Regions from separate parts of the Hominiventricola aquisgranensis genome, predicted to be linked through region 2. Evidence: riboswitches for the same ligand, from Rfam matches in the RefSeq annotation. Region 2 holds a riboswitch; the other holds the start of a gene.

Region 1 (3,413 bases), on a different contig from region 2:
CGGACTGCACAAATCCTGCCACGATGTAGGTGATAAAGGAAATGGCTGCCACACTGACTGCATACGGCAGTTGTGTAGATACATGATTTACATGATTACACTGCGCTCCTGCAGATGCCATAATGGTCGTATCAGAGATTGGTGAACAGTGGTCTCCGCAGACAGCTCCTGCCATGCAGGCAGAGATTGCAATGGTCATCAGTGTCGGGTTGGTTGCCTGGAATGCGTCTACAACGATCGGGATCAGGATTCCGAAAGTTCCCCAGGAAGTTCCGGTTGCAAATGCCAGCAGGCATCCAACTACAAAGATAATAGCCGGAAGCAGATTTACAATACCTGATGCGCTTCCTTTGATCAGAGCAGCTACGAACTCTGCAGCTCCCAGGCTGTCGGTCATGGATTTCAGAGTCCATGCAAAAGTCAGGATCATGATAGCCGGTACCATAGCTTTGAAGCCCTCCGGAATACAATCCATACACTCTTTGAATCCAAGTACTCTGCGGCTTACATACAGAAGAATGGTGATCACCAGTGCAAATGCACTTCCGATGGCAAGACCTACAGATGCATCACTGTTGGAGAATGCAGTTACAAAATCCGCACCCTCAAAGAATCCACCGGTATAGATCATACCGATGACGCAGCAGATGATCAGTGCAATGATCGGAATCAACAGATCCTTGACTGTTCCTTTTCCAGTGTCTTCCAACTCGGTTGCTTCTCCATAAGGACGGTCCGGTGTGGTGAACAGATCGCCTTTTTTCGCATTGTCCTCATGAATCTTCATGGAGCCAAAATCAATATTCAACACTGCAATGGTGAGCATCATCACGATGGTGAGCAGTGCATAGAAGTTATACGGGATCGCACTGATGAACAGTGACAGTCCATCCTCTCCCTCGACAAAACCAGTAACGGCAGCTGCCCAGGAGGAGATCGGTGCAATGATACAGATCGGTGCTGCAGTCGCATCGATCAGATATGCCAGCTTTGCACGGGAAATATTATGCTTGTCTGTCACCGGACGCATAACACTTCCAACGGTCAGGCAGTTAAAATAATCATCAATAAAGATCAGAACACCAAGCGCAACGGTTGTAAGCTGTGCACCTGTGCGTGTTTTGATATGGTCACTTGCCCAGCGGCCAAATGCTGCTGATCCACCAGCCTTGTTCATAAGACATACAATGGCTCCCAGAATGATCAAGAACACAAGGATACCCACATTGTAGCTGTCGGACAATACTCCAATGATTCCATCCTCAAAGATATGAACGATGGTTCCCTCAAAACTGAATCCTGAATAGAACAGACCTCCAACCAGAATTCCAACAAACAGCGAAGAATACACCTCTTTCGTGATCAACGCAAGAACAATTGCCACAACTGGCGGTATCAGCGCCCAGAATGTGGCATACATAGCAGGTACATATTCCATGATAAAAATCTCCCTTCTTTTGCAAATACGATAGAGCCCGGACCAAACGGTTTATAGCATAAAAAAACCATGAACACAACGACTGGTTGCATCCATGGTCTCTTCTTATTATGTCCGACCAATGATAGCGCTCCACAGCCCTGTGACAGTCTGACGCATATTCTGCGGCAGCCCAGGAACCCTTCTCTCGGAATATCCAGATTCCTTCGGCAGTCTCCCCTTTCCATGCCAGCCGTTTCCGACCGTATACTGACATCTACTCATGAAGCCTGCGCCTCTATCATTTTTACATTTATTTCTTTGCTATCCTATCACGAAATACCTATAAGGGCAATAGGTATTTGACTAATTATTCAGATCTTTACTCTCTTTTATATAATTTGCTGCATTTTTCAGGTTTGCTGTCAGTTCTTCTTCCGTCAGCATCCTTCTAAATTTGGCAGGATTTCCCATATAGAGAGCTCCGTCCGGCACTACCGTATTCTGGGGCACAAGTGCGCCCGCTGCGATCATACTTCCCTTTCCGATCACAGAACCGTTCAGCACAATGGCTCCCATGCCAATCAAAGCCTGATCCTTGATCGTACATCCATGAAGGATTGCTCCATGGCCTATCGTCACATTTTTCCCAATAGCCAGGGACGCATCTGCATCCACATGCAGCACTGCCAGATCCTGAATATTCGTTCCTTCACCAATACTGATTGAATTAACATCCCCTCGGATCACTGCATTGTACCAGATACTTACATCCTTCTTAATCGTCACATCGCCAAGTACAACAGCTCCGTCTGCCACCACTGCCTGTTCATCTATCCGTGGTTTCTTCATCGGTCTTCTCTCCTTTACTTACAGACCCGCAAAAAACAGCTCATAATAATCATCTTCACCTTCCAGCATGGGAGAATTCTCTCCGCCGCCGTTGGTGCTCCGGCGCATGGCCGCATAGGCTTCTTCTCCTGCGGTGAGCAGATCCATCTCATAGATTTCATATCCAAGCTCCCGGCATTTCTTACAGAACGCGGCATAGGGCTGTGCTTCCTTCCTGGTGGCAAGCAGTTCTTCACGAAGTGCGGAATCATTGTGCGCCTTCTGCTTTAATTCATCCAACATCTCTGCAATTCCCATAAATTTTCGCCTCCTTTATTTGATGCCAAGTGCCTCCGCCCAGGTGCTCTCCTTAAATCCGGTCAGCACAAAACCATCCCCCACCAGAACCGGTCGTTTCACCAGCATACCGTCCGTTGCCAGCAATGCATACTGCTCTTCTTCTGACATTTGCGGCAGTTTGTCCTTTAACTGCATTTCTTTGTAGAGCATTCCGCTGGTATTAAAAAATTTTTTCAGCGGAAATCCACTTTCCTCATGCCAGGCTTTCAATTCCTCCTCACTGGGATTCTGCTCTTTAATATGACGGTCTTCATAAGCGATTCCGTGATCATCCAGCCATTTTTTCGCTTTCTGACAAGTACTGCATTTTGGATATTCTAAAAATAACATACTGTATCCTCCTGTCCCTTCATTTAATATATATTTTAGTTTAAAATAATTATATTACAAAAAACAACACATGCCCCAAGGCCAATAATAACAAATATCTGATTACCATTTCTTATTTCCTAATCTTCGTATTGCTTCATCAATGACTTCCATTGTTCTTTGGTAAATGATATACTTTCCATCCGCCAGTCTCCTTGCAACCGTTGACTGAGTTATATCCATTCTTTCAGCGCACATTTCCTGACTTCCTTGGTGAATCATCATATCCCATATTGTATAACGTTGTTTCTCTGTCCAGCTATCTTCAATTATTTTCAAAAGTGAAAACATCGCATTTATTTCTTCTGTTTCAAAACATTTTTTTTCATACACAGAAATCTGAATATCTGCCGCCTGCTTCTTCAACTTTTTTTCCTGTTCACGCAGAAATTCTATCATCTCACGTGCTGCATAAAAAGCTGGTCCATCCGCGCCA
Region 2 (3,413 bases):
AGCTACTTCCTGATTGGCACGGAACACACCGCTCTGTTTCAGAAGCTCATCGACCAGAGTGGTTTTACCATGGTCTACATGAGCGATGATGGCAATATTTCTTACATCTTCTCTCTTCATATTTAACCTCTTCTTTGTATCTTATAACGTTTCTGTCCTGTTTAAATCCTACAAATTTAATAGTGTAACACAAATTCCCCAGAAAACAAGCTTTTTCTTGCAGTTCCGTGAAATTTTTTGAAATGTATATTTTTTGAAATAGTTGGAATATTTGGTAAGGACCATGAATATATTTTACAGACAAAAGTACGAGAGACACTTCGTCAAAAGGAAGGGAGAACAAAAATATGTCGGATAAGATTATTGAAAACAACCAGGTGTCCATTATCGGGGAGGTTGTGTCGGGGTTTGTGTTCAGTCATGAAGTCTTTGGGGAAGGCTTCTATATGCTGGATGTATCGGTCAGAAGACTCAGCGACTCCTGTGATGTGATACCACTGATGATTTCAGAAAGACTCATTGATGTGAATGCAGATTACAGGGGTGCCTGCATCCGGGCGGCCGGACAGTTCCGGTCTTACAACAGGCATGAAGAGAAGAAGAACCGGCTGGTGCTGTCAGTCTTTGTGCGGGAACTGGAATTCATGGATGAGGAAGTAGAGAATTCCAAGACCAACCAGATCTTCCTGGATGGATACATCTGCAAGGCGCCGGTTTATCGGAAGACACCGCTTGGAAGAGAAATTGCGGATATTCTGCTGGCGGTGAACCGTCCTTATGGAAAATCGGACTACATTCCGTGTATCTGCTGGGGAAGAAATGCAAGATTTGCTTCAGGTTTTGAAGTGGGAGGCCACACGCAGATCTGGGGACGGATCCAGAGCAGGGAATATATGAAGAAAATAGATGAGACAGAGAGCGAGCGCAGGATCGCCTATGAGGTGTCTGTAAGCAAGCTTGAGTACCTGGAGTAATACTTGCATTTCTTATATACCTGGTGTAAGATAGACGAAAACAGCTAATTGTTTGGAGTCAGGAATAGAGAGGGTACTATGAGAGAGGGTAAACTTCAGATATATTGCGGAAGTGGAAAAGGAAAGACGACGGCAGCGTTGGGGCAGGCCATCAAAGAAGCCAGCCTCGGGCGTTCTGTATTCGTCGTTCAGTTTATGAAATGCCGGAAGGCAGATGAGGAGATCAGCTTTATCCAGCGGCTGGAACCGGAGATCAAGTTATTCCGTTTTCAGCGGAGAGAGGCGGCTTTTGAAGATCTGGCACCTGAAGAGCAGCAGGAAGAGATCATGAATATGAAGAATGGTCTGAACTTTGCAAAGAAGGTGCTGGCTACGGGAGAATGCGATGTGCTGATCCTGGATGAGGTCCTGGGACTGGTGGAGCAGGGGATTGTATCAGCAGAGGAAGTGCATGAGCTTCTGGGGGAGGCTTCTGACACTACAGAGCTGATATTTACAGGCATTAAGCTGTGTCCTGAGATGATGGACTGGGCGGATGATGTCTATCAGATCACTGCCTTGAAGGAATCTTAAGGGCTTGTTGACAAAGCATCTGGAAGATGCTATATTGAAGAAAATTGAACAAAAGAGATAGAGGTCGCGTGAATCATCAGTAGACGGTCGGATGCAGCAGAGGCACTGGAAGACAGCCGAAAGGGGTAAGCGCCGAAAGGCCGGATATTCTGCAAGTCCGGATCTTGGGCATGTGGTCAATAACCATATGACTGTCATCTGGAACAGATGGAGCGCTATCCGGACAATCAAGATAAGTAGTAAGAATCTGGAGAGGCGTATACTGGCACGCCTCTCTTCTTTTCATTTATATCAAAAAAGAAAATAGCAGGAGGAGAAGATATGTCTATTTTTACAGGTGCAGGAGTAGCAATTGTAACACCTATGAAAGCAAATGGCGAGGTGAATTATCCGAAGCTGGAAGAACTTCTGAATTATCAGATCGAGAATGGAACAGATGCGATCATCATCTGTGGAACTACTGGTGAGTCTTCCACGCTGACTCATGAGGAGCATCTGGAAGCCATCCGTTTTACGATTGAGAAAGTAGCTGGAAGAATCCCTGTGATCGCAGGTACTGGTTCTAATTGTACTCAGACTGCGATCTATCTGTCTCAGGAAGCGGAAAAATACGGCGCAGATGGTCTGCTGCTGGTATCTCCTTATTATAATAAAGCAACCCAGAAAGGTCTGATCGCACATTTTACAGCCATTGCCAATTCTGTAAAGATTCCGATCATCCTTTATAATATTCAGGGACGTACCGGTGTAAATATGACGCCTGAGACGATTGCTTATCTGACAAAACATGTAGAGAACATTGTAGCGGTGAAAGAAGCAAGTGGAAATATTTCCCAGATCGCCAAAGTGGCACAGCTCTGTGGTGACAGCTGTGATATTTATTCCGGTAATGATGACCAGATCGTTCCGATTCTGTCTCTTGGCGGAAAAGGTGTGATCTCTGTACTGTCTAACGTGGCTCCGAGAGAGACTCATGACATCGTAGCCAAATTCATGGCAGGTGACGTGGCAGGCAGTCGTGAACTTCAGTTAAAAGCACTTCCAGTTATTGAGAAACTGTTCTGTGAAGTGAACCCGATCCCGGTAAAAGCAGCTCTCAACATGCTGGGCTGGGAAGCAGGACCTTTACGTATGCCGCTGACAGAGATGGAGCCAGAGCATCAGGCACAGTTAAAGGAAGCCATGGCAGCATTTGGCATAAAAGCAAAAGGAGAAAACTAAGATGGTCAGAGCAATTATGCATGGCTGTAACGGCCATATGGGTCAGGTGATCACAGGACTGATCAAGGATGACCCGGAGATCGAGATTGTAGCAGGAGTAGATCCGGTAGACTGCCGTGACAACGGTTATCCGGTATTTCCTTCTATTGATAAATGTACGGTAGAAGCAGATGTGATCATTGATTTCACTTCTGCGAAGGCAGTGGATGGACTGATCGCGTACAGTGCAGAAAAAAAAGTTCCGGTTGTACTGTGTACTACCGGTTTAAGCGAGGAGCAGTTAAAGAGCCTGGAGGAAGCCAGCAGTCAGGTGGCAGTCCTTCGTTCTGCTAACATGTCCCTTGGTATCAACATGCTCATGAAGATTCTTCAGGACGCAGCAAAGATTCTTGTGCCGGCCGGATTTGATATTGAGATCGTGGAGAAGCATCACAACCGCAAGCTGGATGCACCCAGTGGAACAGCACTTGCTCTGGCAGATGCCATCAATGATGGCGTGCTTGACGGTGAATATGAATATAAATATGACAGAAGTCAGGATCACAAGAAACGTGAGAAAAAAGAGATTGGTATCTCTGCGGTACGTGGAGGAACTATTGTAGGAGATCATGATGTGATCTTTGCTGGAACGGATGAAGTGATCAC

Evidence for each region. Region 2 has a riboswitch for lysine ahead of dapA (4-hydroxy-tetrahydrodipicolinate synthase). Riboswitches for the same ligand answer to the same signal wherever they lie in the genome.
Region 1: it holds a riboswitch for lysine, as region 2 does, so the genes downstream of both, WMO62_RS03360 (Na+/H+ antiporter NhaC family protein) here and dapA (4-hydroxy-tetrahydrodipicolinate synthase) in region 2, are expected to answer to the same signal.

Annotation. Positions count from the first base shown of each region.
Region 1 covers NZ_JBBMFC010000004.1:107,378-110,790, reverse strand. Annotated here, with positions in the region: gene WMO62_RS03360 (Na+/H+ antiporter NhaC family protein) at 1-1,438, opposite strand, end outside; lysine riboswitch at 1,556-1,726, opposite strand; gene WMO62_RS03355 (gamma carbonic anhydrase family protein) at 1,784-2,269, opposite strand; gene WMO62_RS03350 (hypothetical protein) at 2,288-2,566, opposite strand; gene WMO62_RS03345 (arsenate reductase family protein) at 2,582-2,938, opposite strand; gene WMO62_RS03340 (SatD family protein) at 3,041-3,413, opposite strand, start outside.
Region 2 covers NZ_JBBMFC010000019.1:60,164-63,576, forward strand. Annotated here, with positions in the region: gene typA (translational GTPase TypA) at 1-120, opposite strand, end outside; gene WMO62_RS11190 (single-stranded DNA-binding protein) at 348-974, shown strand; gene WMO62_RS11195 (cob(I)yrinic acid a,c-diamide adenosyltransferase) at 1,053-1,547, shown strand; lysine riboswitch at 1,598-1,773, shown strand; gene dapA (4-hydroxy-tetrahydrodipicolinate synthase) at 1,869-2,768, shown strand; gene dapB (4-hydroxy-tetrahydrodipicolinate reductase) at 2,770-3,413, shown strand, end outside.